2 regions of the Burkholderia lata genome follow, and region 1 is predicted to be linked to the other one. Evidence: predicted binding sites of a transcription regulator. Region 1 holds the regulator's gene; the other holds the start of a gene.
What was found. The regulator FNR, encoded in region 1, switches genes on or off when oxygen is low (the NO sensors DNR and NnrR bind a similar motif). The targets are predictions, from matches to a motif close to TTGATNNNNATCAA.
Positions count from the first base shown of each region.

Region 1 (14,628 bases):
GTAGATCACCACGTCGTCCTCGACGATCGGGTGCCGCGCATTACCCTTGACCAGTGCACCTTCGCCATCGGCCGGGAAGCTCTTCGCGCCGAGCGTGACGGCCTGGTACACGCGCACGCGCTCGCCGATGATCGCCGTCTCGCCGATCACGACGCCCGTGCCGTGGTCGATGAAGAAGCTCGGGCCGATGTGCGCACCCGGGTGGATGTCGATGCCGGTGGCCGAGTGGGCGATTTCATTGATGAATCGCGCGAGCAGCGGCACGCCGAGCCGGTGCAGCGCATGCGCGAGCCGGTGATGCATCATCGCCAGCACGCCCGGGTAGCACAGCAGGATCTCGGTGATGTGCTGCGCGGCCGGATCGCCCGCATACGCGGCCTGGATGTCGCTGACGAGCAGCGCGCGCACCGCCGGCAACTGCCGGCCGAATTCGCGCGCGATTTCGAACGCGCGTTCGTCGAGCTCGGCGAACGGCGTATCGACATGCTCGGGCAGGAACGGCAGCGCACGGCGGATCTGTTCGGACAGGATGCGCAGCGTGCTTTCGAGCGTGTGGCCGACGTAGAAGTCGACGCTTTCATCGGTCAGGTCCGGTGCGCCGTAGTGCGTCGGAAACATCGACGCGCGCAGGCCGGTCACAATCTTGCAGATTGCATCGCGCGACGGCAGTTCGCGGATGCCGCGCGGATGGCGCGTGCGATGGAGTTCCTCGCGCGACTCGCGCAAGCCGGCAACGATTTCTTCAAGGCCCCACTGACGGGCGGGTGATGTCGACATATGCCAATGCAGGCGGCCGCGCTCGGTCGCACGGCCGCTAATAAAGTGACGGGTTCCGCAAGATTACCGCGTTTTTTGTCCGGGAGCGGCACACCGGGAATCGGCCGGACGGCCGATGGCGCCGACGCGCGGCGGCGTCAGATCGTGATGCTGCTCGCGTCGATCCAACGCACGGCCCAATCGCGTGCGTGCGCGATTGCGTCGCCTTCGTCGTTGAACTGGAGCTCGATCGGAAAAAACCGGTTCGCAACGAGTTCCCCGTCGCTCGATCGGGAGATCACGACGTAGGGTTTGAACGAACCGTCACTGGCGCGCGCGGGCGCGCAGTTCAACAGATAACCGCGGTGCGTGAAGGCAGTAGTCGCTTGCATGAATCCGCCACCTCTAGTCCCTTGATTTGTTGTTCACTACCCGTCTTTAAGGGTGCTGCGGCCCCCCGGCGCGGGCAGAGGCGGCGCGACTGAATCCCCTGTCGCCGCTTCGCAGGAAAAGAATCATACTCTGTAGAAAACGCGTCTTCTAGCTGAAATAAATCATGACAAATCAGTGCGCGTCGCGCGACCGCGGCGATCGCCCGCGCGCCTTTTCCCGTCACGCCCGGAACGGGATTTGCTTCGATCCGGAACGCTTCGCCGCGAGGAGAGCCGCGATGGAATCATCCGGTCAAACCGATCGTTCGCGTCCCCGCAGCATCGAGCTCGACAACGACGACACGCACGACAGCACGGTCGATACCGACGGCAAGAACCGCGAGGCGGCGCGCCTCGCCGGCGGCGGGCCGATCTCGCCCGACGAAATCACGCGCAGCAACGCGTCGCTCGTCAATGCGATGCCGGAAGCCGGCGACGGTTTCGCCGGTTTCGACAGCCGCCCCGGCGGCAATCATCCGGCGTTCGCGCTGCGTGCCGGCTACATGGTGATCGAGAAGGGCTTCGACGCGCCACCGCCCATGAGCGACGCGCTGTTCGGCCCGGTCCACCGGATGTACGGCAGCGCGTACTGGCCCGGCCACCAGCGGCGTCCGGAGCGCGTATTCGAGCTGACGGCCGTGCCGAGATAGCCGGCGCGGCGTTTGAATCGATCGTTCGTTTGCGAACCGGTATCGGCCAACAGCCGATGGCTGGGGATCGGCGTACGCGCTCGTGTGCCGACCGGGTACCGGCAACCGCACGATGCACGAACGAATGATTCCGCGCAGCGGCACCGGCGACGCCATGCACGTCGTGAATCGCACTGACGCACATGCGTTGATCGAGGTCATGTCGAAACGGCGCGGTTGCGATTGAATGTCGATGCGGGTGACGCATCCGCGTGACTGTCGTGTCGATGCGGTCGGTATGCGCGTCATGTGCGGCGATGCATGTGCATGTGCATGTGCATGTGCGACACGCGACACCGATGCGCGCGCGTGCCTTCCCGCCGACGATGCAGGCGACAGCGACCACCACGCCGCGCGACACGCGACACGCGACATGCGTGACGCGTCACGCGGCGCAGCATGCGCCAAGTGCATCGCTCACCGCCGCGCGGCACGACCGGCACCTCACTGCAAAGTCCCGGCCATTGGTTTACTCTGCCTCGCAGCATTGCGCATTGCCCATCCCGATCGGCCATCCGGCCGACTTCGCTTCAACCCGCCACTCGGAGACACTATGTACAAGCGTATTCTGGTTGCCGTCGACGGCAGCGACACGTCCCGCCATGCGTTCGATGCCGCGCTGGCACTCGCGAAATCGCACGGCGCCGAGCTGCAACCGTTCTACGTCGTCGAGAACGCCGCGATCTACTACAACGTTCCCGGCTACGATCCGTCCGTGCTGCGCGACCAGCTCGTCGCGCAGGGCAACGCGCTCGCGAAGGATTTCACCGCGCTGATGCAGGCAGCGGGCGTGAAGGGCGAGACGAAGCTGAGCGAAGCGACGTCGCTCAACGACGTGTCGTCGCTGATCCTCGACGGCGCGAAAGCGTTCGATGCCGATCTGCTCGTGCTCGGCACGCACGGCCGCCGCGGGTTCCGCCGTCTCGTGCTCGGCAGCATCGCCGAGCAATGCGTGCGCCACGCGACGCTGCCCGTGCTGCTGATTCCGGCGGCTGCCAACGTCGACGAACCGGCCGCGTAAGCGGCGTTCGGCATGCGCGGGCGGTCGCGACGTTTTGTCACCCGACAGCGGCAAGTTGCGGTGGGACAATGATTCCGTCGATTCAACGCCGGAGTAAACGATCATGCTGACGCCCGTCGCCACACGTCCCGCCGCCACGCCTCATGCCGGTAGCTGGGCTCCTCGCCAGGCCGCGCACTGCTCGACGTGCGCAATGCGGCACCTGTGCATGCCGCAGGGCCTGGCACCCGAAGCGCTCAGTCGCCTCGAGTCGGTCATCTGCGCAGCGCGCCCCGTCAAGCGCGGCGAAGCACTGTTCCGCGAAGGCGACGCATTCGACAACCTGTACGCAGTGCGCTCGGGTTCGCTGAAAACCGTCGCAACACGTCACGATGGCCGCGAGCAGGTCACGGGCCTGCACCTCGCCGGCGAAGCGCTCGGCCTCGACGGCATCTGCGACGACACGCATCCGCGCACCGCGGTCGCGCTGGAAGACAGCTCGGTCTGCGTGATTCCGTACAGCGCACTCAAGACGCTGTGCTCGGAAGCCGGTTCAATGCAGTTGCGCATGCACAAGCTGATGAGCGAACAGATCGTGCGCGAAACGTCGCAAACGATGCTGCTCGGTTCGCTGAATGCCGAAGAACGTGTCGCCGCGTTCCTGCTCGATGTGTCGTCACGCTACCTGAAGCGCGGTTACTCGCCGTCGGAATTCAACCTGCGGATGACGCGCGAAGACATCGGCAGCTACCTCGGCATGACGCTCGAAACGGTCAGCCGCACGCTGTCGAAATTCCAGAAGCGCGGCCTGATCGAAATGCAGGGCCGCCACGTCCAGATCGTCGATTTCGACGGTTTGCATCACGTCTGACGTGATGCCGCACGGCGCGCGCATCTCGCGCGCCGCGTGCGTCACGCAATCGGTCAATCGAGAAACAGTGCGGCGCGTGCCTTCAGCGCCGCACTGAAATCGTCGAGCCAGCCGATCGACAAGCGCCAGCTCTGCCAGTAAAGGTCGATGTCGATCGTTCGCCCGCGCGACATGTCGACCAGTTCGCCCGCCGCCAGTTGGCGGTCGACCATCCGGTCCGGACACATTCCCCATCCCAATCCCGTTTCGCATGCACGCAGGTAGCCTGCGACGTGCGGTATCCAGTGCTGCGGCGGATCGAGATCCGCGCGCGTCACGCGCCGGATGAAACGCGCCTGCAGCCCGTCCTTCGGATTGAACATCACGCACGGCGCGCGGCGCAGCGCATCGCGCGTGATGCCCGCGCCAAAGTAGCGTTCGTAGAACGCCGGCGAGCACACCGCGCGATAGCGAATGCGCCCCAGTCGCTCCGACCTGCATCCCTGGATCGGCTCGGCCTGTGCGGTCACCGCGCCCTGCACGCTGCCGTCGCGAATGCGCGAAGCGGTGTAATCCTGGTCGTCGATCACGAGGTCGAGCAACGTTTCGCGCTCCGTGCAGAACGGCCCGACCGCGTCGATGAACCACGTCGCGACGCTGTCGTCGTTGACGGCCACGCGCAACGTCGGCCACGCGCTCGCGATCTGGCCCGGCAGCGCCGGCATCCGGCCGCCCAGCTCGGCCTCGAGCAGCTGCACGCGCTCGGTATGCCGGCACAGCAGCGCACCCGACGTCGTCGCGACGCACGGCTGCCCGCGCTTGACGAGCACGCTGCCGACCCGCTCCTCCAGCAGTTTCACGCGCTGCGACACGGCCGACGCGGTGACATTCAGCTCCTTGGCCGCCCGCTCGAACGAGCCGTGCCGGATCACGGCCGCGAGGGCATCGAGCAACGCGTAGTCGAGCATTAGATTTCCTTAATCTGCATTAGGTGAATTAGCTTCTCTTATTTTCATGCTGACCGCAGACTAGCGCTACCCGATTCATCCGTCTACTACTCCCACTGCTGTCACCCACCATGAACTGGCTCGCTTTTTCCCACGGCGCCGCACTCTGCGGTTCACTTATCGTCACCATCGGCGCGCAGAACGCATTCGTGCTGCGGCAGGGCATCATGCGCTCGCACGTCGGCAAGATCGTGCTGCTGTGCGCGCTGTCCGACATGATCCTGATCGGCGCGGGCGTCGGCGGCGCATCGGTGCTCGTCGAACGCTATCCGACCTTTGTCCACGCGGTGCTGTACGTCGGCCTCGCGTATCTCGCGTGGTTCGGCATCAACGCGCTGCGCCGCGCGTTCAAGCCGGGCCACGAAACGCTCGACGTGCGCGGCGACGCGGTTGCGCCGCCGCCGCAGAGCGGCCTGGCTATCGTGCTGATGACGCTCGCGTTCACGTGGCTCAACCCGCACGTGTATCTCGACACGTTCCTGCTGATCGGCACGGCCGGCGCACGCGAGCCGGAAGGCGCGCGGCTCGCGTTCGCGATCGGCGCGATGTCGGTCAGCCTCGTGTGGTTCCTCGGGCTCGGCTACGGTGCGCGACTGCTCGCGCCGTGGTTCCGCAAAGCGGTGGCGTGGCGCGTGCTCGATGGTGCGATCGGCAGCATGGTGCTGTTTCTCGCGGCCGTGCAGTTGCGCTGACCTGCTCACCGTCGCACGGGCGGCCGCTTGCCGCCCGTCGTCCCGCCCGCTCCGGCGCAATGCCGGAGCATCCGCCCTCCCGCCCGCCTCCCTCCGCACTCCGTTCCGCGCCCCGTCGCGCCAGCCGCGACAAATAATCGGTTCCCGATCGAACGCAGCCACGCGAAACACTCACGCAACGGATGGCGTGTCCGTCATCCGCGTCAAACCGTCCGCCATCGCGACGGCGCGCTGACTGCACGAATCGAAGCGATCGGCGAGAATGTCCGGCGTCCCGCGACAACGGCGTGACCACGCCACGTACCTCGTCGTCTCGCCGTAGTCGTCTCGGCCCATCCCGCAGTTCCATTCCGTCACCCCGCAGAAATCGGAGCAGAACATGGCACTACGCACCCTCGGCACGTCGAACATCCAGGTTTCGCCGCTCACGTTCGGCGGCAACGTCTTCGGCTGGACCGTCGACGAGAACACGTCGTTTGCGCTGCTCGACGCGCTCGCCGATACCGGCATCAACTTCATCGACACGGCCGACGTCTATTCGGCCTGGGCCCCCGGCAACAGTGGCGGCGAATCGGAAACGATCATCGGCAAGTGGCTCAAGCGTTCCGGCAAGCGCGAGCAGGTCGTGATCTCGACCAAGGTCGGCCTGCTGGCCACGCGCGCAGGGCTGACCCGCGACAACATCCTGAAGGCCGCCGACGATTCGCTGCGCCGCCTGCAGACCGACTACATCGACCTGTATTTCTCGCACAGCGATCTCGCCGATACGGCCCCGCTCGAAGAAACGCTCGGCGCCTATCAAACGCTGATCGACGCGGGCAAGGTGCGAATCATCGGCGCATCGAACTACAGCGGCGCACGCCTGCGCGAAGCGGCCGACATCAGCAAGCGCGACGGCCTGCCCGCGTACCAGGTCATCCAGCCCGAATACAACCAGCTCGACCGCGCCGACTACGAACGCGATCTCGAACCGGTCGTGCGCGACCTGAAGCTCGGTGTCGTCAACTACTACGCGCTCGCGAGCGGCTTCCTGTCGGGCAAGTACCGCAGCGAGGCCGACCTGAAGAAGAGCGTGCGCGGCGATCGCGTCGCCGGGTATCTCAATGAGCGCGGGCTGCGCATCCTCGCAGCCCTCGATGCGGTGGCCGAGAAGCACGGCACGCAACCGGCCGCGATCGCGCTCGCCTGGCAGATCGCACGGCCGACGATCACCGCGCCGATCGCCAGCGCGACGTCGCTGGCGCAGCTGGAATCGCTCGGCGAAGCGATCCGCGTTCAGCTCGATCAGGACGATATTCGCCGGATCGATGAGGCCAGCGCGGGCTGAAGTCGGTGGCGGGCCGGTCGATCGGATCGCGCCATGCGCGCGGTTCCGCGACCGGCCTGCGTCATGTGCGCGCCCTTGCCGCCGCATTCGCGGAGGCGGGCAATCCGTGAGTGCAGATGGATACAATGGCGTGCGCCCGGGCGGCCCGCCGCACGGCTCGACGCGGCCCCGGACCGATATCCGTGACGGCCAGGCCTACACCACGCACATACACCGCCCATGTCCCGGAACACTCGTCGCACCCGCTACGCTCCCCCGTTCGTCGCCATGCTCGCCGTGTTGTTCGCGTGCGCGCCGGCCGCGTCTTACGCAGGCTGGTACGAAGTCACGAACTACACCGGCACGATCGGCAATGCACCCGTCCACGTCTCGCTGCAGACCTACGACGCCATCAACCACAACGACGCGGGCCGCTGGCGCGTCGACGGCAGCTACTACTACGACGCGCATCGCAGGCCGATCACGCTGCAGGGCCACCGCGAGCCCGACGGCCGCGTGACGCTGTGCGAAGCATCGCCGCCCGCCTCGAACGCCGACTCGCCGGTCGTGCCGGCCGCATCGCCATCGCGGCCGAAGCCCTGCCCGATCACATTGAACGTCGCCGGTAAAACGGCAACCGGCGTCTGGGACGACGGCCGCAAGACACTCCCGATCACGCTGAACGAAGTCGGGCGGTTGAACGACAACGATCAGGATCACCTCCAGCTCAACGGCACAGTCGATATTCCGATGTGGTATCGCACGAAGACCCACATGCTGGTCGGTGTCTATGCGCTGTCCGACAAGTGCGGCATTGCGATGCAGTCGCTGCGGGCCGTGAACATCGCGACGGGCCGCATCGACCGCACGATCCCGCTCGACTGCGACGCGGGAATGGTGATGACGTCGATCTACGCCAACGTCGCCGACGCGCGGCGGGCCGGCTACGTCAGCGTCGAGTACCGCGGCGGCAAGATGGGTTACGAGCAGGACGTGTCGCTCGGGCTGACGTCGTCCTCGTCAAGGTAAGCCGGCGGCACCTGTCTCACATGCGTCGCGAAATGCACACCACATAGCCGAAAACCGCCATCGCGTTTTGACCGGCACGGCCGCTTGTGTTGACTCAGACGGACATTGATCGCGCTTGCAGCCACAGCGCCCCACTGCAAGCGCGTCACACGCCCGTCCCCGGTCTTTCACGGATTGACCGCGCCGTTCGACCTGCCCGAGACTGCGCCGCTCAGGCGGTCATTGGGAGAACGTCATGCCGGACACCAGCACGGAGATCGCCACGATCTCGACGCGTGCCGTACGCGGCCACGAACGCGTGGACTTCTGGGTCGACCATGTCGCGCGCACGCTCGTGCGGATCGAATGCAGCGGCAAGTCGTCCGAAGGCATCGACGCGTCGCTGCGCAAGCGCGATCTCGGGCTGTTCGGCGCCTGCGACATCGTCGCGAACCGGCACGCGGTCGTGCGCACGTCGCACAACATCCATGCGGACCAGCGCGACGCCGTGTTCATCTGCCTGATGCACGCAGGGCAAGGCTATACGTTCCAGGACGTCGACTGCATGCAGCACGGGCCCGGCGACCTCGTCCTCTACGACACGTCGATGCCGTACGGCCACGGCTTTCCCGCCGACATGGCGATGACCGTGCTCGACGTGCCGCGCGACGTGTTCGAGGCGCGCGTCGGCCCGTGGCGCTACCGCAGCCTCGTCAAGATCGACCGGGACGACGGCGTCGCATCGTGGGCCGTGCGGCAGGTCTATGCGCTGCTCGCCGCGCCACCGGAGCCGACGTCCGACGCCCGCGAACGGCGCGCCGCCGCGATCCTCGATCTCGTGCAGTCGATGCTGCGGCTGCGCGACGGCGACGCGTCGCCGACCAAGTCGACCGTCCACACGCTGTCGCGCGCCAAGGCGTTCATCGACAGCCATCTCGCCGACGACGATCTCGACAGCCAGTCGGTGAGCCGCGCGATCAACCTGTCGCCGCGCCAGCTCGCGCGCGTCTTCGAAATCGAAGGGATGCCGCTCACGCGCTACATCCTCGCGCGGCGGCTCGAGCGCTGCCGCGCCGACCTGCGCGACCGGTCGCTGAAGCACCTGACGGTCAGCGAGATCGCGTTCCGATGGGGCTTCAACAACAGCGCGCACTTCAGCCGCAGCTACCGCGCGCGCTTCGGCGAGACGCCGAGCGATACGCGCGCGCCGGCGCCGGCCGACGCGCGCTAGTCCGCAATCTGCCACCCACCATCCGCCGCCGTGTCCCTGCGAGGCAAGCACGGCGTCCGTCCCGGTCAAATGGGGCCGCATAGCGGTCGCTAAGCTGGCTTCCTGCGCGGCGGCACTCGTTCCGCCGCCCGACAGCAAGGAGAAGAAGCGGGATGGAGACGTACGACCATATCGTCGTCGGCGGCGGTTCGGCCGGCTGCACGGTCGCGCACCGGCTGGTGAAGGCCGGCAGGCGCGTGCTGCTGCTCGAGGACGGCCCGAAGGACGACAGCCTGTTCATCCGGATGCCGGCGACGTTCATCCGCGTGCTCGGCACGCGGCGCACGGTCACGTTCGAGAGCGAGCCGCAAGCCGGTGCGGCGGGCCGCAAGACCTATGTGCCGCAGGGCCGCACGCTCGGCGGCGGCAGTTCGGTCAATGCGATGCTGTACGTGCGCGGCACGCGCGACGACTACGACGACTGGGCCGCGCTCGGCTGCACGGGTTGGGGCTGGGACGACGTACTGCCCGTGTTCAAGCGCGCCGAATCGCACCTGCGGCTCTCCGAGCCGTTTCACGGCACCGACGGGCCGCTGAAGGTCGGCGACACGCGCTTCCGCCATCCGCTGAGCCTCGCGTTCGTGAAAGCCGCGCAGGAAACCGGCATCGCGTACAACGACGACTTCAACGGCGCCGCGCAACATGGCGTCGGCTTCTACCACACGACGATCTTCGACGGGCAGCGCGGCAGTACCGCGGCCACCTATCTCGCCGACGCGATCGGCCACCCGAACCTGCGCGTGCTGACCGGCTGCCGCGTCACGCGCATCCGGTTCGACGGCCAGCGCGCGAGCGGTGTCGAATGGCGGACGGAAAGCGGCGCGACGGGTTCGGCCGCCGCGCGCGCCGACGTCGTGCTCGCGGCCGGCGCGCTAAGCACGCCGAAGCTGCTGATGCTGTCGGGCATCGGGCCCGGCGCGCACCTGCACGCGCACGGCATCGACGTGCTGCACGACAGCCGCGACGTCGGCGCGAACTACCAGGATCATCTCGAAGTCTCGATCTACGGCCGCAGCCACGCGCCCGTCAGCCTGCTGGGCGAGGATCGCGGGCTGAAAGCGCTGCGGCACGGGCTGCAGTGGATGCTGTGCCGCACGGGCCTGCTGACGTCGAACGTCGTCGAATCCGGCGCGTTCGTCGACACGACCGGCAGCGGCCGCCCGGACATCCAGTTCCACGTGCTGCCGACGCTCGTCGGCGACGTCGACCGCGAGCCACTGCCCGGCCACGGCCTGTCGATCAACCCATGCCTGCTCAGGCCGCGCTCGCGCGGCTCGGTGCAACTGCGCGGCAACGATCCGGCCGCACCGATCCTGTTCGACAGCGGCGCGTTGTCCGACCCGGCCGATGTCGACGGCCTCGTGCGCGGCGTCGCGCTCGCGCGGCAGATCATCCGTGCGCCGTCGCTCGCACGCATCGTGCGCGAAGCCGAGACATTGACCGACACGGCACTCGCCGACTATGTGCGGCATCGCGCGAAAACCGTCTATCACCCGGCCGGCACCTGTCGCATGGGCAACGACGCGCATGCGGTCGTCACACCGCGCCTCGCTGTGCAAGGTGTCGACGGATTGCGGATCTGCGATGCGTCGGTGATGCCGCGCATCGTGTCCGGCAACACGAACGCGCCGACGATCATGATCGCGGAGCGCTGCGCCGAGTTCATGCTCGCGGAGTAACGCGATACGGCGACGCGCGTGCACGGCTGTTCAACAGCCGCTGAAAAGCAAAACGGCGCGTGAAACACGCGCCGCCGCTCCATCCGCATCACCTGCCGCAATCAGCTCCCATCCGCCCGCGCCGCGTCGCGCAGCGCCATCGGCGACGCACCATAGCGCTCACGAATCGCACGACTGAAGTGCGCCTGGCTCGAAAATCCCCAGCGGAACGCGATTTCGCCGACGCTCGTCTTGCGCAGCCGCGCATCGGTCAGCTCGCGATGCGCATGCGACAGCCGCTCCGACCAGATGTGCTGCGTGATCGACTCGCCTTCGGCCGCGAAGAGCCGGCCCAGATGCCGCAGCGACAGCCCGACCGCGTCCGCGACGGCCTGCGGCGCGAGTTCCGGGTCGCCGAGATGCGTCGCGATGTACTGCTTCGCGGTCAGCAGATACGACAGCGACGCGCGCGAAGCACCCGCACCGTTCACCTCTGCATCGATGAGCTCGGCGATCAGCGTGCGCGTGTGTTCGGCGAACCGCGTGGCGTCATGCTCGACCGGATCCTTCATGAAGCGCTCGACGCTCGCGCGCAACGTCGCACCGAGCATCGCGCCCGCGCCCGGCTTCGGCGCGATCCGCAGCGGCAGCGCGGCCAGCTCCGCATCGAGCCGGTCGTCGAACGTCGTGATCGGAATATCGATCAGCAGCTGCCGCATCGGTGTCAGGAATCCGAACAGATAGGGCACGCGCGTGTCGTAGACGACGACATCGCCGGCGTCCGCGAGCAGGCAGCGGTCCCGCTGGATGAAATACGCGCGCCCGCTCAGGATCTGGCACGCAAACAGCGACTCCTTCGGCAACTGGCGCACCAGCGCGGGGCTGCGCTCGATCACGTGATCCTGGCCGCTGATGTCCGCGATGCCGAGGCCCGGCAGCGCGATATCGGTCTTCTCGACCTCGAGCCCGGCCGGCGACAACGACGAGCAACGCAGCCCGACCAGCGTCGCCGCATTGAACGCGTCCCAGTACGCCATCCTGTCGCGCACCGGCACGTCGGCCGTCGAGCCTCGCGTGCGGGAAAAAACGGTCGAATTCGTCACGTCGCCTCCTGCGGGCGCCTGTCGTGCGGAGCAGCACGGATTGGGGGATGGTTCGTCTGGATTCTGGTGCGATGCAATGTCCGGCGCGGTCAAGCAATTCGTCCAGCCCAGTCAAGAGCGGCGCGCACCGGCTGGCTAAAGTCGAGCCCACGACAACTCATACACCAGGAGACAAACCGTGGTCGACAAAGCCGTAGCCGAATTCTGGCAAAACATCCCGCCGATTGCCAATCCGTTCAAGCCCGATGCGCTGCCCGAAGCGTACATCGCGAACGCGGCCACCGACGACGATCGCTATTACGTTCCGTTCACCGAAACGGTTTCGTCACGGCCGCTGTGGATTTCGCCGTCGCAGAACAAATGGTGCGACATCCTGATGGCGAAGGAAGCCGGGCTCGTGAACCGGCACTATCACCCGCACGAGGTGTTCGCTTACACGCTGTCAGGCAAGTGGGGTTATCTGGAGCACGAATGGACCGCGACGCGCGGCGATTTCGTGTACGAGACACCGGGCGAAGGCCACACGCTCGTCGCGTTCGATCACCCGGAGCCGATGCGCGCGTTCTTCATCGTCAAGGGGCCGCTGATCTGGCTCGACGAAGCCGGCAACCCCGACGGCTACTTCGATGTGCACTCGTACATCGCGATGTGCAAGGCGCATTACGAGAAGGTCGGCCTCGGCGCGCAAGCGATCGAGAAGCTGTTCCGCTGACGCGCGCCGAGGCTCACCATGACATCTCCTTCCTCCCCCCGATCCGCCTGGACGTACGAGAACCGGCTGCTGCTGATCCTGTTCATGACGTTCGGCTTCGTGTTCTTCGACCGCCTCGCGCTGTCGTTCCTGTTCCCGTTCATGTCGGCCGAGCTGCACCTGACGAACACGCAGCTCGGCATGGTGTCGTCCGCGCTCGCGCTCACGTGGGCATTGTCCGGTGCCGCGACGGGCGCGTGGTCCGACGCGCGCGGCACGCGCAAGCCGCTGCTGATCGCGGCCGTGCTCGGCTTTTCCGTGTGTTCGGCGCTGTCGGGGCTCGTCGGCGGCTTCGCGAGCCTGATCGCGTTCCGCGCGCTGATGGGCATCGCCGAAGGCCCCGTGCTGCCGCTGTCGCAATCGCTGATGGTCGAAAGCTCGACGCCGAGCCGCCGCGGGCTGAACATGGGCCTGCTGCAAGGCTCCGCCGCCGGCCTGCTCGGCGCGATGATCGGCCCGCCGGTGGTCATCGGCATCGCAACCGCGTACGGCTGGCGCGAGGCGTTCTACGTGTCGTGCGTTCCGGGCTTCCTGATCGCGTTCTGCATCTGGCGCTGGGTGCGCGAAGTGCCGCCCGGCGGCGTGCGGCACGCGCAGGCCGATACCGCCGGCACGCCGGCCGCGAGCGGCGCGGCAGTCAGCCGCTGGGCGTTGCTGAAGGAACGCAACATCCTGCTCTGCATGCTGATCAGTTGCTTCTTTCTCACGTGGTTCATCGTGATCATCTCGTTCGCGCCGGTGTTCCTCGTGGAAAGCCGCCACCTGTCGCCGTCCGACATGGGCGTCGTGATGACCTGCCTCGGCGCCGCGTGGGTGTTCTGGGGCTTCGCGGTGCCGGCGATCTCCGACCGGATCGGCCGCAAGCCGACGATGATCGCGTTCGCACTGATCGCGGCCGTGTGCCCGATCGTGCTGATCCATGCCGGCTCGCTGTGGGTGCTCTGTGCGCTCGTGTTCGCCACCTACACGGGCCTCGGCTGCTTCACGCTGTTCATGGCGACGATCCCCGCCGAAACGGTGCCGCCGCGCGCGATCGCCAGCGCGCTCGGCCTGATCATGGGCGCGGGCGAGTTGATCGGCGGCTTCGTTGCGCCGACCGTCGCCGGCTTCGCGGCCGACAAGTACGGCTTGCAGTTCGCGATGTGGACGTCGGCCGCCGGCGCGATCCTCGCATGCGTGCTGTCGTTCGGCCTCGTCGAAACCGCGCCCGCCGTGCTGCGCAAGCGCGCGCTCGCCGGCTCGGCCGCGAGCCGTCTCGATGCGCAAAACCTCGGAGGTCGCTGACATGCGAGCACTTCAATGGCATGGCCCGCGCGACGTCCGTCTCGTGGAAATCGACACGCCGCGCGTCGGCCCAGGCGACGTGCGCATCGCGGTCGCGTATTGCGGGATCTGCGGCAGCGACCTGCACGAATATGCGGACGGCCCGCACGCGATCCCGGTCGACACGCCGCATCCGCTGTCTCGCCGTACCGCGCCGCTGACGCTCGGCCACGAGTTCTGCGGCACCGTCGTCGAAGTCGGCGAAGGCGTGACGGCGCTGCGCGCGGGCGATCGCGTCGCGGTCGAGCCCGAGTATCGCTGCAGCCAGTGCGCGTACTGCCGCTCGGGGTCGTACAACCTGTGCGTGTCGATGGGCTTCGCCGGGCTGATGGGCGACGGCGGCATGGCCGACTTCGCGGTCGTGCCGGCGTACATGCTGCATCGCTTGCCCGACGGCGTGAGTCTCGAACAGGCCGCGGTGATGGAGCCGGCGGCCGTCGCGCTGCACGCGTTGCGGCGTGGCGAGCTGCGGCTCGGCGAAACCTGTGCGGTGTTCGGCCTCGGGCCGATCGGCCTGTTGCTGATCATGCTCGCGAAGCTGCAGGGCGCGACCACGATCGTGGCTGTCGATGTCTCGCCCGAACGGCTCGCGGCGGCCACGCGCTTCGGCGCAACGCATACGTTCGATGCACGCGCACTCGGTGCATCCGCACTGCAGGACGCGATCCGCGCGGCCACGGGCGGGCTCGGCGTCGATGCGAGTTTCGAAGCGGCCGGGCTGCAGACAACGTTCGAATCGGCGATGCACGCGCTGCGCAAGGGTGGACGCATCGTGATGGTCGGC
Region 1 covers NC_007511.1:3,537,116-3,551,743, forward strand. Annotated here, with positions in the region: gene epsC (serine O-acetyltransferase EpsC) at 1-777, opposite strand, end outside; gene BCEP18194_RS38350 (hypothetical protein) at 915-1,148, opposite strand; gene BCEP18194_RS38355 (DUF3005 domain-containing protein) at 1,427-1,837, shown strand; gene BCEP18194_RS38360 (universal stress protein) at 2,430-2,897, shown strand; gene fnr (fumarate/nitrate reduction transcriptional regulator Fnr) at 3,001-3,747, shown strand; gene BCEP18194_RS38370 (LysR family transcriptional regulator ArgP) at 3,801-4,694, opposite strand; gene BCEP18194_RS38375 (LysE/ArgO family amino acid transporter) at 4,805-5,425, shown strand; gene BCEP18194_RS38385 (aldo/keto reductase) at 5,805-6,752, shown strand; gene BCEP18194_RS38390 (hypothetical protein) at 6,972-7,760, shown strand; gene BCEP18194_RS38395 (helix-turn-helix domain-containing protein) at 7,996-8,970, shown strand; gene BCEP18194_RS38400 (GMC family oxidoreductase) at 9,123-10,688, shown strand; gene BCEP18194_RS38405 (helix-turn-helix domain-containing protein) at 10,790-11,770, opposite strand; gene BCEP18194_RS38410 (2,4'-dihydroxyacetophenone dioxygenase family protein) at 11,949-12,482, shown strand; gene BCEP18194_RS38415 (MFS transporter) at 12,501-13,805, shown strand; gene BCEP18194_RS38420 (2,3-butanediol dehydrogenase) at 13,807-14,628, shown strand, end outside.

Region 2 (14,628 bases), on a different replicon from region 1:
GTGGCCTTTCCGGCGAGATACGCGTGCACGAGCGAGACGCCCGACACGGCCTGTTATGCTCCGCACTACATTCCCGCGCGATCCGCTCACCGCTTCCCCGCATCACGTTGCGGCGGGCGAGATCCGCATTGAATTGCACGGGACGATCCAACCATCCGTATCGGTATCTGCATCGGGATATCGACGGTCGCGCGGTTCGTTCAATGCATTTCCGGCCGTCGGTCAATAACACCTTTACCAACAAGAACCGCAAATTCATGACATCCCGCCTTCTCGCCGCGCTCGTTGCCGCGGCCTTGAGCTGCACCGCCCTGCCCGCCGCCTACGCGCGCACCTACGTCGCGCCGACGGCGTCGTTCGGAAAAGGCGCTTACGTTCACCAGTTCGTGCTGCGCGACCCCGCCACGCACCAGCCGCTGCCGAATGCGCGCTACCGGCTGTTCCTGCCCGGTCAGGTCATCGCGGGGCTGCCCGTCAAGCCGGACGAGCATGACAGCGTGATCTTCGGCACGACCGACGCGGCCGGGCGCACGGTCCGGGTCCGGCTGCCGAAGCTGCATCCGGAGAAGCAGTGGGTGTTCAACCCGATCGTCGGCGACGGCGACCTGGGCGAATCGTTCCGGCTAGTCGAGCCGGGCGGCTCGGCACCGATCGGCCATTTCCCGTACGTGCTGGACGTGGAGAACGAATACCTGGCGTGCGGCTATTCGGATGCGAACGGCTACACCTACTACGCGCAATCGCGCACGCCGCGCAACGTCAATCTTTACGCCGGCACGCTGGCCGGGTCGGCCGACACCGACTGGTGCGCAGGCCCCGGCTTGACCATCGCGAACAGCGCGAACGCCCCGGGCGCGCCTGACCTGTACACGCAATACCTTGGCAGCCTGGTCGCCAACCGCGACCGGATCAGCAGCGATTTGCGGCAGCAGATCGTGGCCAAGCTGCTGTCGCTCGCGATCGCAGAACACGACGAGGGGCGCGTGGCCGCCGCGCTCGATCTCGACAGGATTCCCGACGATCGCCGGAACGACATCGGCTACCGGCTCGCCGACGCCGGCGTCGCAGTCGAGCGCGGGCTCGCGATGATCGACGCGCATCTCGCGGAATCGCCGGACGATGCGTACGCGCTCGACAGCAAGGGCTGGGCGCTGTATCGCCTCGGTCGCAACGACGAAGCGCTCACGTGGTTCGACCGCTCGATCGCGATCTTCGCGAAGGACGGCGACAAGGACAAGGACGCAAGCGAAGCCCATGCGATCGGGCTGACGCACAAGGGCGAAGTGCTGTGGAAACTGGGACGCCAGGATGAAGCGCGCGATGCGTTCGCGCAGGCGCGGAAGGTTCAGCCGAAGAACGAGGAGCTGGCGGAAACGTTGAAGCGGCTGAACGTGCAGGCGATCCCGGACAGCGCGGCGTCGCCAGGAACGACAGGCACGTAACTCACGCTTCGCGCCGCATGCAGCGATCGGCGGGAACGCCGGTCACTGCGCGCACGGATCCCCTTGAGACTGCATGTAGATGTGCCCGGACGCATTCGCCATCGCATGACCGTTGGCGGCGAAGCGCTGCCTCGTGTTCGACATCATCGCAGCGATGATTTTCGACTGGTTGACGCCTGGCTGCCCCATCAGCCTACTGACGCATTCAAGCGAACGGAATACGCGCGTAAAGCCTTCGATTGCACCTGCACGCGTATCGCCGTGCATCATGAAATCGCGCTGGACGGCCGCGTAGCGCCGCATCGCCGCGCGCTGCAACGGGTCCGGGTATTGATCGTCGATGTACGCCCGGACGTCGTCGCGAATGCCGTCACCTTGCGAGTCGATACCGCCGATCGTATCGGTGAAATCCGTCGAGTGATCGCCGTAGCGGTCTGCGGCCGGGTGCTGCCCGGACACGCCGGAAGTGCCCGTGGCCGACGTACCGGACGACGCATGCGAACCGAAGCCGGCCGGCGGTGCCGCCGTTCCGGCCCAAGACAATACAGGCAGCACGGCCGCGCCGATGACGACGCCGATCGCCGCAAGGTCCCTCGTTTTCATTGTTGTCGTGCGCTCGTTGTTGTTGTCGTTCTTCGAGCACTATAGTGCCTGCGCGCATTCCTTCAAGGAAAGATGCAGCACGGCGCGTCACCCCTCGCCTTTCGCGCCCGGGTTGAGCATCACGACGAACCCGGCCACGCCGACAACCAGCGCGATCGCGCCGCCGCGCAGCGCCGTCGCGTTGTCGAACAGCAGCCCCGACACGACGGCCATCATGCCCGCGAGCGACACGAACACGGCGATCGCCGCGACAACGATCCGGTACTGACGACGTATCATCGCGCACCCACTGCGTTAAGCAGCCGCAGCCGCGACATCGTCATCGTCGCCGCGAATCAGCAGCACCGGGCACTTCGAGCCGCGCACGAAGCGTTCGGCGACGCTGCCGAGCAGCACGCGGCGGATCCCGCGCCGCCCGTGCGTGCCGACCACCGCGAGATCGATCCCGCATTCCTTCACGTAGCGCTGCAGGCGCTCCGCGATGTCCTCGCCGATGCTTTCGGTCTCGACGAGTTCGGCCTCGCCTTTCGCACCGGCCAGCGCGATGATCTGCTCCGCTTCGCGCAACACCTTGCGCCCATCGTCGCGGATCTCCTCGACCAGTGCGTGCGGGTCGAAACGGCCCGCGTAAGTGAACAGCACCGACTTGTCCACCACATACACGACGCTGACGTGCGCGTCGCCTGCCAACGCGACCTTCACTGCCTCGGCAAGCGCCTGTTTCGACGAAGCGCTGCCGTCGACGGCCACCATGATCTTCTTGTACATGCGAACCTCGCTGGGGTGAGTTGCCGCGCGTCTGATCGCGCGGCCTTGTCACCATCATCGGCGGATGACGGGTTCGAATATTGATGACGATCAAGTCGCGCCGGCGTCCAGGCTGCGACCCGCCGACGCAGGGCGCCACCCCGCGCCGGAGGCCTTTGCGTCATCGTGCGTGCGGCGCGCGGTACTTGTGCTTGTCGAACCCGCTGTCCCGCGACCACGCGCTGGCGACCGCATCCACGTCCTGGCCCGCGAACGGCAGCACCGTATCGGGCTGGGCGCCGTGACGATAGTTCGGCCCGGTGAATTCCGGATCCGCCGCATAGCCGAAGTACGTGTTGCCGCTCCACACGATGTTCGCGTAACTGCCTTGCGCGTTCTTCGTCCGGAAGATCGCGCCGCTGTCCGATGCGTTGTAGAAGCGGTTGCCCGTCACCTGGAACGCGTTCGCGTAGCTGAGGTTTTCGACGATCGGCGTGACCAGGCCCGGCGTGCGCGTAATCACGACGTTGTCGCGCACGACGGAATCGGCCGAGCCCGCGGCCGACACGATGCGCCGCTTGTCGTTCAGGCTCAGGTTGTTCTCGACGATCGCGCCGGTTTCCTGCGCGACGTGGCCCAGTCCGTCGGAACCGCATCCGCAGAACAGCATCAGCCCGCCGTCGTTGTCGTGGCTGAAGTTCGCGGCTACGCGCGTGTTGCGCGTGCCGAGATCGGCGTCGAACGCCATCCCGTCGCCGGCCTCGATATTGTTCTGCAGCCGCACGCCGTTGACTTCGTTGTAGCGGAACAGCGCATCGTCCGTGTTGATCGCCCATGCGCCGGCGCTGTTGCCCGGCGCGCGCATCCAGATGTCGTACAGGTGATTCGCCTCGACCTGCGGCGCGGTGGCCGTGCGGACGATGATGCCGTCGCCGCCGACGTTGTGGATCAGGTTGTTGCGGAACACGACGTGCGTCATCGGGAAATAGTCCGTCGCTGCCTGCGTGGCCGGATTCGTGAGGTACGCCGAATTGCCCTTGTACGGCGGATAGTCGCCGCACGGTGCGCCGCCCTCCCGGCACATCCACGCGGATCGCGTCGACAGCGCCACCGCGTCGACGTTGTAGATCTCGCTGTTCTCGACCGCGATGTCGTCGAAACCGGTGCGCGTCTCCTTCGTGCCGACGGCCTCGTTGTCGCGGGTCACTTCGAACAGCATCCCGCCGGTCGTCTTGTACGACCCGACCGTATTGCTCGCGACGTCCTTCAGATAGCCGCGCACGTGATGCACGTACACGTCGTCGACGTGATAGTGGCTGCCCGTGCCGTAATCCTCGAGCCGCACATACAGCCCGAGGCGGCCGCCGGGCGTGGTCGCATCGTTGGTCAGCTCGAGCGAGCGGATTTCCCAGTACTGGGTGTTGTAGAGAGAGATGGCCGCGCGATTCACCGTGGGGTTGTCCGACTTGCACAGCGAGTAATAGCCGCTGAACCCGCTCGGCGTCTTGTGCTGCTCGGTGATCGACTGGTCGGGGTCGGCCGTCGCATCGGTGCAGCCGGCCGCGATCACGGGACGCGGCGCCTTCGGGTCGCCGTACGCGTCGACGACGATGGGCGCACCGGCCGCGCCGGTACTGCCCGGCGCGGGCGCAAAGCTGCCGTCACAGGTCGTGCCGCGCTTGAAGCGCACGTGCATGCCGGGCGTGAGCACGATCCGGTTCAACGTCGCGAGATCGTGGATCGGATTCGCGGTGGAGCCCAGCGTCGCGGGCGATCCCGTTCCGTTCGAGCCGAGCGAGCAGTCGACGTGCAGCGTGCCGGGCACTTCAATGGTCGCCTTTTCGGCCGCAGCCGCGGGCACGGCGGCCAACTGCTGCCCGGCCGCGACGCCGTCCGCCGATTCTCCGCCACCGCATGCTGCGAGCGCGCCGATCAGCGGCGCTGCGACAATCTTCCAGTGTTTCAAGGTCAGTCTCCCGAAATATGGCATTCGTGATCCGGTATCGAGTCGACCGCAGGTCGATCCTCGTGCCGGCCGCTCATTCCGGCAGCCGGTTCGTCGACACGAACCGGCGCCCCCTCCTCGCTTGCCGCGGGCAGCAGCCCCGCCCGCTCAGCCAGCACCCACAGGCCGGCTGCCGCCGCGCCGTCGATCGTGTCGACGGGCGGCCAGCCGAACAGCGATGCCGCATGCTTGTAACGCTCACACAGCACGGCGTCGCCGATCAGCATCGGTCGCAGCGCCGCATCGCGGGCCGCACCGCCCGGCCCACAAGGTTCGGCCGCCAACCCCGCGAGCTCATGGCCGATCAGCACGCCGGACAGGTAGTCGGCCTGCTCGGCGGGCGCCAGATCGCCGGCCAGCAGCCGCGCACGGCTGCCGAAGATCGTCGCGAGCAGCCCCGTCGCATGGCCGGCCTGCGCGGCGCGCACGCCGCGCTCGAACGCGTCGCGCAAGAACCCGGCCGACGGCTGCATCGTGCGGCCGAGCAGGCTGTGCGTGCACAGCAGCGCGTACAGTTCGCCCGTCATGAACGTGCAGAAGCGTTCGATGCGCGAGCCGCGCACGGCAACCCACTTCGAATGCGTCCCCGGCAACCCGATCCACCGGACCGGCGCCGTGCCGTTCGTCGCGCCATGCGTCGCACCGCCCGCCTGCAGCGCGCCGACGATCTGCGTCTCCTCGCCGCGCATCACGTTCGCCAGCTCACCGCGCTGGATCAGCCCCGGCACGATGTGCACGGTCACGCCGCGCCGCGCGCGCACCGTCTGCAGCGACGCGCCGAGCCGCGTTGCATCGATCGGCACGCCCGCATACGGCGCCTCGCGCCAGCCTTGCGTGCTGCCGACCATGCCGGCCGCGACGACCGGCAGCGCCGGCCATGCGTCGAGCCATCCGCCGCACACGTCCTCGAACGCCGCATCGCATGCGTCGGCGATCGCGATGCCCGTGCCGCCCAGCTGCATCACGCCCTTCGGTGCGGCCCGCTCGTCGAGCACCGTCCGCGCATCCGCCATCAGGTATGCGCGCAGCGACGTGGTGCCCCAGTCGAGTGCGATCAGGCGTGGCACCGGCGCTTGGCCGCCGGGCCGTGGTGTTGCATCTTGCATAGGATTCCTCTGTTTGACGGTTGCGGCTCGATGCTTCGTCAGGCCCGTATCAGAAGAGCGTCTCGATACCCGCGTAGACGCCCGTCTGCCCGTGCCCCGGCATCGGCGACGCACCGAGCCCGTTGCCGTTGCCGAGCCCCGGCGACTGCGGGTTCACGCCCAGGTTCGCCCCCGCGCTGTTGAACACGTGCGCGGCGGTCGCGTACAGGAACGTGCGTTTCGACAGGTCGTACATCGCGCCGAGGCCGATGATCGTCGAGCGCCCTTCGCCGCTGTGGTCGGCGGTCCACTGGCCCGCGTCGATCTTCATCGAATAGACGGCACTCTGCAGATGCAGGAACGGCGTCGCGTCGTACGTCACGCCGCCCCAGTAGTAGTTCGCGGTGCGCGACAGGCCCGCTGGCGTATCGGGAGCGCTGTAGCGCGTGTAGCCGATCTGCACCAGCGCCGGGCCGAAGCGGTCGCGCACGCCGATGAACGCTTCCTGCGATGCGGTGAACAGGTTGTCTTCGCGGCCGTACTGGTTGCGGATCTCGTTCCAGATGGCGCGTACCTCGAAGTCGCCGTGCGTGTACGCGACCGTCGCACCATCGGACAGGCCCGTTGCACCGACGTTGTTCGTCGAGCCGCGCAGCCAGCCGTTCGAGCTGTTGCCGAGGTTCGCCTGCAGCGCGAACGAGAAGCCGCCGAACTTCGGCGATTCATAGCGGATCCCGTTCGACAGCTTCGGGCCGTTGCGGTACGACGTGAGCGACTCGACCGAATAGTTTTCCTCGAGCAGCGGATCGTACGACCAGATATAGCTGTTGATGAACGAGCCCTGCCCGAGCCGCAGGAAGCCGTAGCGCTCGTTCTTGAAGCCGACCCACGCACCGCGCTGGAACAGCACGCCGCCGCCGTAGTTGCCGTTCGCCGCGTTGATCGACGATTCGAGCCAGAACACGGCCTGGTTGCCGCCGCCGAGATCCTCCTTGCCGGTGATGCCGAGGATGCTCGTCCCCCAGTCGTTGCCTTCCGAGAAGCGCGAGCCCGTCGAATGCGGGCCGTTCTGCACGCCGCTCAGGTACTGCACGTCGCCGCCCACACGCCCCCACACGGTGACGCTCGATTGCGCCTGCGCCACGGCCGGCACCGCCAGGGCCAGCGCCGCGATCCACCCATACTGTCGCATCTAGATCTCCTCCTTCTTTTCGTTCACGTCTCGTCTAATTGGGGAAAGCGCTTTCCCTCGACAGCAAAAAAATTTCGCGGCGGTTGTCGTGCGTCGATTTCCGTGATGTCTCTGACGGAATGCACACGTGCTATGCTCGCGAATCGGGAAAGCGCTTTCATTGTCGGCGCGCGATTGCGCTTTTTCAAGAAAATTCTGGCCCTCCAAGGGATACTACCGAGTCCGATCGCGCGGCATGGCTGCGATGCCGCCGCACGGTCGCCGCCACCGGCGCGCATGCTATGCTCGCCGGCAAAATGCACTGACACTCACTTTCATCGTGGCCAAGATCAACGAAGTCGCCGCCGCTGCAGGCGTCTCCATCGGAACCGTCTCGAAGTTCATCAACAAGACGAAGCGCTTCTCGCCCGACGTCGAACGCCGCATTGCCGAAGCGATCGAGCAGCTCGGCTACGAGTCGAACCCGCTCGCGCGCTCGATGGCCACCGGCCAGACGGGCGCGGTCGGCGTCGTGATCCAGGACATTCTCAACCCGTACTTCACCGCGATGGTCAAGGGTGTGAACCGGATCGCGCAGCGCAACGACTTCGTCGTCCTGATCGTCGATGCCGACGAGAACCGCAAGGGCGAGCGGCCGGCGCTGACGAAGCTGAGCCGGCGCGTCGACGGGCTGATCCTGAACACCAGCATGCCCGACGACGACCTGCGCTGGACCGCGAGCCTCGGCAAGCCGGTGGTCGCGGTCGGTTCCGCGCCGCGCGACGGGCTGCTCACGCTGTACTCCGATCCGGTTCGTGCGGGCGAGATGCTCGCGCAGCACCTGCTGATGGAGAAGTACCAGCGCTTCGCGTACATCAGCCTGCCCAACGCACGCGGCGACGACGAACGCCGCGCCGGCGCCGAGCAGGTGCTCGCGCGTGCCGGCCTGCCGCTGCGCACCTTCAGCGTGCCGCGCGCGACGGTGGCCGACGGCGAGCGCGTGTGCGCGTCGGTGATGCTGTCGGCCGAGCCGCCCGATGCGGTGATCTGCTACAACGACATGATCGCGGCCGGCTTCATCAAGGAAGCCGAACGGCTCGGCATCGCGATCCCGCACGACGTCGCCGTGTGCGGCTTCGACAACCTCGAACTCGGCAAGCTCACGTCGCCCACGCTGACGTCGATCGACACCGAAACCGAGCGCGCGGGCGAAGTCGCGATGACGACGCTGCTCGACGCACTCGCGGGCAAGTCGCCTGCCCCGCATACGATGCTCGAATCGCGACTCGTCGTGCGCGAATCGACGGTGCGACCGCGCGACGCGCGCCGCCGCTGAGCGCTTGCCGCTTACTGCATGATCAACGCGGCGTGGCCGCGACCGCGTCACCCAGCCACGCGCGCGCCACGCAATGCTGCTCGAGCCCGGCCACGCCCGGGCGCGTCTCGAACAGGCTGCCCGCGAGCGGGCCGCGCAGCAGCCCGTCCGCACTCACGTTGACCGATGCGGACGTGACGAACAGCGTCGCGCGATCGGCGCCGCCGAACGCGACGCTGGTCGGCCGCTGCACCGGCATCTCGACGACCTGGTCGAGCGCGCCGTCCGGCGCGTAGCGATGCAGCCGCCAGCCATCCCAGATCGCCGACCACACGCCGCCCTCCGCATCGACGGCAAGCCCGTCCGGCACGCCGCGCGCGTCGCCGAACGTCGCGAACGGCCGCGCATTCGATAACCGCCCTGCATCGACGTCGAAGTCGTACGCGAAGATCGTGCGGCGGCCGGAATCGGTGACGTACATCGTCGAGCCGTCCGGGCTCCAGCCCATCCCGTTCGCGCAGGCGAAGCCGGCCACCGCGACGCGCGACGCATGCGCATGCTCGAAGCAATGGAGATCGCCGGGGCCGTCGCCGTCGTCGGCCATCGTGCCGACCCAGAAGCGGCCGCGCGCATCCACCGCGCCGTCGTTGTAGCGCAGCGACGGCCGCGCATGCGCGGCGTCGGCCAGCCGTTCGAGCGTGCCGTGCGCGGGATCGAACAGGTGCAGGCCGCTCTTCAACGCGACGAGCAGCCGCCCGTCGTCGACGCTCGCGACGCAGCCGGCCAGCTCAGGCAGCAGCCAGAAGCCGGTCTGCCCGTGGCCGGGCGTGTAGCGGTAGAGCGCGGTGCGCTTGATGTCGATCCAGTAGAGCGACGCCGAGCGTTCGCACCAGAGCGGGCCCTCTCCCAGGATCGCATTCGCGCCCTGTACCAGTTTTACTGTCGTCATCGAAATTCTGTTTTTATGCATGCGTTCGGCCGCCCGCCGGTATGGCGGGCGGAACCTGCCGGCCGGGCCGGACTCAGAGCGCGCGGCCCGCGTCGTCGAAGAAGTGCGCGTGCCACATGTCGAAGCGCACGCCGACCGGCTGCCCGGCCGCGACCGTGTACGCGTCGCGGTTCTGCCGCACCGACAGCGGCCGGTCGTGGCCCGCGAGCTCGACATAGACGATCGTCGCGTCGCCCAGGTGCTCGGCGTGCGTGACGCGGCCGTCGAGCCCCGTGCCGGGTGCGCCGACCGTGAGGTTCTCGGGCCGGATACCGAGCTGCAGCGAACCCGACGGCCATGAGCGCGTCGCGTCCGGCGTCGTGGCGAGCGAGCCGCCCGGCACGTCGAAGCGCAACGCGTCGGCGCCGCCGTGCGCACGGCACGGCAGGAAGTTCATCGACGGCGAGCCGAGGAACGACGCGACGAAATGGTTCGCCGGCTGCTCGTACAACGCGAGCGGCGAGCCGACCTGCTCGATGCGTCCGCCGTTGAACACCGCGATCCGGTCGCCGAGCGTCATCGCCTCGACCTGGTCGTGCGTCACGTAGATCATCGTGCTGCCGAGTTCGCGATGCAGCCGCGCGAGTTCGAGCCGCATCCCGCCGCGCAGCGCCGCGTCGAGGTTCGACAACGGTTCGTCGAACAGGAACACGCCCGGCTTGCGCACGATCGCGCGGCCGATTGCCACGCGCTGCCGCTGGCCGCCCGACAGCGCCTTCGGCTTGCGGTCGAGCAGCGCGGACAGCCGCAGCGCTTCGGCCGCCTGCCCGACGCGCGTGCGCGTCTCGGCCGCGTCGACGCCCGCGAGCTTCAGCCCGAACGCCATGTTCTCGAACACCGTCATGTGCGGATACAGCGCGTAGTTCTGGAACACCATCGCGAGCCCGCGCTTCGCGGCCGGCACGTCGTTGACGCGACGGCCGTCGATCAGCAGGTCGCCCGACGTGATCTCCTCGAGCCCCGCCAGCATCCGCAACATCGTCGACTTGCCGCAGCCCGACGGGCCGACGAACACCATGAATTCGCCATCCTCGATGTCGAGGCTGACGTCCTTGATCACGTCCGCGCCGTCGTCGTAGCGCTTGCGGATCTGCTTGAGCGACACACTTGCCATGATTGCCTTTCTCCTCGTCCGTTGCAGCCGCTCACCATTCGGCGACCGAGCCGTCCTCGCGACGCCACACCGGGTTGCGCCAGCGATGCCCGATAGCAGCGGCTTCCCTCACCTTCTCCTCGTCGATCTCGACGCCGAGCCCCGGTGCATCCGGGCGCGCGACGTAGCCCGCGTCGAACGCGAACGGAATGCCGCGCGTGTACGCGTACATCGCGTTGTCGTCGTGATAGGCCACATTGGTCGACTGCTCCTGGATGAACGCGTTCGGCGTGCAGAAATCGATCTGCAGCGACGCCGCGAGCGTCAGGGGCCCGAGCGGGCAATGCGGCGCGACCGCGACGTCGTACGCTTCAGCCATCGCGGCGATCTTGCGCAGCTCCCAGATCCCGCCCGTATGGCTCACGTCCGGCTGCACGATGTCGACGACGCCTTCCTGCAGCAGCTCCTTGAACTGCCAGCGCGTGAACAGCCGTTCGCCGGTTGCGAGCGGCACCGCGCAGTCGCGCGCGACTTCACGCAGTGCGTCGTTGTGCTCGGGCAGCAGCAATTCCTCGTAGAACATCGGGTCGAACGGCGCGAGCGCTTTCGCGAGCGCCTTTGCGACCGGGCGGCGCACGCGGCCGTGGAAGTCGATGCCGAGCCCGACCTCCTTGCCGATCGCGTCACGCACCGTGCCGAAGCGCGCGACCGCGCGGTCGATCGCCGCCGGCGACTCAATCCAGTCGGTCGCGTTGACCACGCCCATCTTCAGCGCGGTATAGCCGGCCTCGACGAGCTGCCGCGCGTTCGCGGCCATGTCCTCGGGCGTGTCGCCCTTCACGTGCGCATAGACGCGCGCCTTGTCGCGCACCGGGCCGCCGAGCAGGTCGTAGACGGGCACGCCGAGCGCGCGCGCCTTGATGTCCCACAGCGCCTGCTCGATGCCCGAGATCGCGCTCGTCAGGATCGGGCCGCCGCGATAGAAACCGCCGCGATACATGACCTGGAACAGGTCCTCGATATGCCGCGGGTCGCGGCCGATCAGGTAGTCGGCAAGTTCGTGCACGGCGGCGGCCGTGGTGGCCGCGCGCCCTTCGACGATCGGCTCGCCCCAGCCGGCGAGGCCCTCGTCGGTGCTGACCTTCACGAACTGCCAGCGCGGTGCGACCGCGAATGTTTCGATTTCGGTGATCTTCATGTGGAGGAACGGGTCCGGTTGAACAGCAGCGCCGACATGCCGTTGTCGGCGACGAGATCCGCGCCGGCGATGCCGGCCGCCGCGTCCGACAGCAGGAACGCGGCGATCCGGCCGATATCGGCCGGTTCGTTGATGCGCTGCGCGGGATGCAGCGCGCGATACGCGTCGAGCAGCGCGGGATCGCGCTCGAGGGCCGCGCCGATCGGCGCGTTCAGCGTGAAGCCGGGGCTCAGCGTGTTGACGCGGATGCGCTGTGGCGCGAGGCTCGTCGCCATCGCACGCGACATCGCGACGATGCCGCCCTTGGTCGCCGCGTACATCTCGAAGCCCGGCACGCTCGCGCCCGCGTGATTCGACGCGATGTTGACGATCGCGCCGCCGCCCGCGCGGGCGATGCGCGGCGCCGCGAGCTGCGCGCACTGGAACATCGAGCGCAGGTTGGTGCGGTACAGGCGGTCGCAGTCGTCGAGCGAGAATGCGTCGAACGGGCCGTGCAGCGTGATGCCCGCGTTGTTCACGAGCCCGTCGAGCCGGCCGTGATGCGCGTCCACACGCTCGAACAGCGCGGCGACGCTCGCCGGTTCGGCCACGTCGGTCTCGACGAACAGCGCATCGCGCCCGCCGAGCCGTTCGCGTACTGCGTCGGCACGCGCGGCGTTCTTCTCCGCGACGACGACCTGCGCGCCGCATTGCGCGAGCACGTCGACGATGCCGAGGCCGATACCGTCGCCGCCGCCGGTGACGACGATCACGCGACCGTCGAGCGATTCGAATGGATTCATGGCTTTACCCCTTGACCGCGCCGGCCGTGATACCCGCGACGATCTTGCGCTGGAGAATGAAGAACAGCACGAGCAGCGGCAGCGTGCCCATCACGGCTGCAGGGAACAGCTTGGTCGGGTCGATGTCGTTGGTGCCGATGAAGCGGAACACCGCGACCGTGATCGTGAACTTCGACGAGTCGGTCAGGAACAGCAGCGGATAGACGAGGTCGTTCCACACCGACAGCGTGACGAACATCGCGAGCGTGCCGGTGATCGGCCGCAACAGCGGCAGCACGATGTACCAGTACACCTGCAGCGGGCTGCAGCCGTCCATCACCGCGGCTTCCTCGAGTTCGAGCGGAATCCGCTTCAGGAAGCTCGTGTAGAAGAACACGCCGAGAGGCAGGCTCTGCACGGTGTACGCGAGCACGACGCCGAGATACGTGTTGAGCAGGTGCAGGTCGCGGAACAGCACATACAGCGGCGTGAGGCTGACGAACATCGGGATCGTCAGGCCGAGCGTCAGCACGATGTAGACCGCGTTCGACAGCCGGCCCTTCACGCGGGCCAGCGGATAGGCCGCGAGCGACGACAGCAGCGCGACGAGAAACGTGACCGCGAGCGTGATGCCGATCGTGTTCGCGACGCTGCGCCAGTAGTTCATCTGCGTGAACACGGCCGCGTAGTTGCCGAAGAACACATGGTCGGGCAGCCCCAGCGGGCGCGCGATGATGTCGTCGCCGGTGCGCAGCGACATCAGCACCATGTAGATCGTCGGCAGCAGCACGATCGCGACGATCGCGATCGCGGCGACGAGCCGCGCGAACCCCGGCACGCGGCGCAGCAGCGCACTCGTGCGCAGCCCGCCGCCCGACGTGCCGGTGGACGGCTGGTCCGCATGAAAGCGTTGACGGATGACGTTCACAGGTTGTCCTCCCGGCGGCGCAGGATCGTGTTCTGCGTGGTGGCGACCACCACGACGATCGCGAGCATGATCATCGACAGCGCACTCGCGAAGCCGAACTTGTAGTCGTTGAACAGGCTGTGGAAGATCTGCAGCCCGAGCGTGGTCGTCGCGCCGTCCGGCCCGCCGTTGGTCAGCACGAGCGGCAGCTCGAAAGTCTTCAGCGTGCCGATCGTGCTCAGCGTGATGTTCACGGTGAACGCCGGCGCGAGCAGCGGCAGGTCGATGCGCGTGAAGCGCACCCACGCGTTCGCGCCGTCGAGCTTCGCCGCATCGTGCAGTTCGGACGGAATGTTCAGGTAGCCGGCCAGGAAGATCGCCGTCGAGTAGCCGACGTACATCCACACGTGCACGGCCGTGACCGCCGGCAGCGTGACCGACGGATCGCCGAGCCACACCTGCTGCAGCGCGTCGAGATGCACGAGGTGCAGCAGCTCGTTGATGCCGCCGCCGAGCGGCGAGTACAGGTACTCCCACACGAACCCGGCGATCACCGCCGAGAACATGCTCGGCACCAGCAGCCCGACGCGCAACGCACCGCGCAGCCGCGGCAGCGAGAACAGCAGCGCGGCGAACAGCAGCCCGAGCCCGTTCTGCACGATCACGACGATCGCCGCATACGCGAACGTGACGACGAGCGTGTGCAGGCTCGCGGGATCGCGAAACGCCGCCGCGTAGTTCGCGAGCCCGATCCAGTGCGCGTCGCCCACGCCGGAGAAATCCGTCAGGCTCATCCGCGCGGCCTTGAACAGCGGATACAGGCTCAGCAGCGCGTACAGCGCGAGCGCCGGCACGGCGCACCACAGCAAGGTCCGGTTGCGCTTCATCGTGCGCCTCCTTCGTCGAACCGCGCCGCGCACCCTCGCGCGGCACGGGAAATGTCAGCGGACAGGCGGTTCATCGCGCGGCCGCATCCCAACGGGCGAGCAGCTTCGCCGGGTCCTGCCCGATGTCGAGGAAATACGCGGACATCGAATTCCAGATCGCCGTGAACAGCGAGCCGGTCCACACGCCCTTCGGATACAGCACGACGTGCCCGTTCTTCTGCGCGGCCGCATACGGCTGCGCCTGCGGCGGCATCGCGTCGGTGCCGCCCTCGAACGGGCTGAACCCGGCTTCCGCATCGAGGAACTGGCGATCGTTGTCCGAGCGCGCCCAGAACGCGAGCCACTTCTTCGCGGCGTCGGCCTGGTGCGATGCCGCGTTGATCGCCCACGCGGTGCCGAGCATGTCGAGCGCGACGGGCCCGTTGC
Region 2 covers NC_007509.1:489,840-504,467, reverse strand. Annotated here, with positions in the region: gene BCEP18194_RS02090 (tetratricopeptide repeat protein) at 258-1,442, shown strand; gene BCEP18194_RS02085 (hypothetical protein) at 1,485-2,045, opposite strand; gene BCEP18194_RS02080 (DUF2964 family protein) at 2,133-2,324, opposite strand; gene BCEP18194_RS02075 (universal stress protein) at 2,340-2,813, opposite strand; gene BCEP18194_RS02070 (hypothetical protein) at 2,974-4,758, opposite strand; gene BCEP18194_RS02065 (2-dehydro-3-deoxygalactonokinase) at 4,761-5,903, opposite strand; gene BCEP18194_RS02060 (porin) at 5,953-7,074, opposite strand; gene BCEP18194_RS02055 (LacI family DNA-binding transcriptional regulator) at 7,394-8,389, shown strand; gene BCEP18194_RS02050 (SMP-30/gluconolactonase/LRE family protein) at 8,412-9,317, opposite strand; gene BCEP18194_RS02045 (ABC transporter ATP-binding protein) at 9,391-10,470, opposite strand; gene dgoD (galactonate dehydratase) at 10,502-11,647, opposite strand; gene BCEP18194_RS02035 (SDR family NAD(P)-dependent oxidoreductase) at 11,644-12,429, opposite strand; gene BCEP18194_RS02030 (carbohydrate ABC transporter permease) at 12,434-13,336, opposite strand; gene BCEP18194_RS02025 (carbohydrate ABC transporter permease) at 13,333-14,202, opposite strand; gene BCEP18194_RS02020 (ABC transporter substrate-binding protein) at 14,273-14,628, opposite strand, start outside.
Region 2: the regulator FNR is predicted to act here: its motif matches at 2,894-2,907, upstream of BCEP18194_RS02075 (universal stress protein).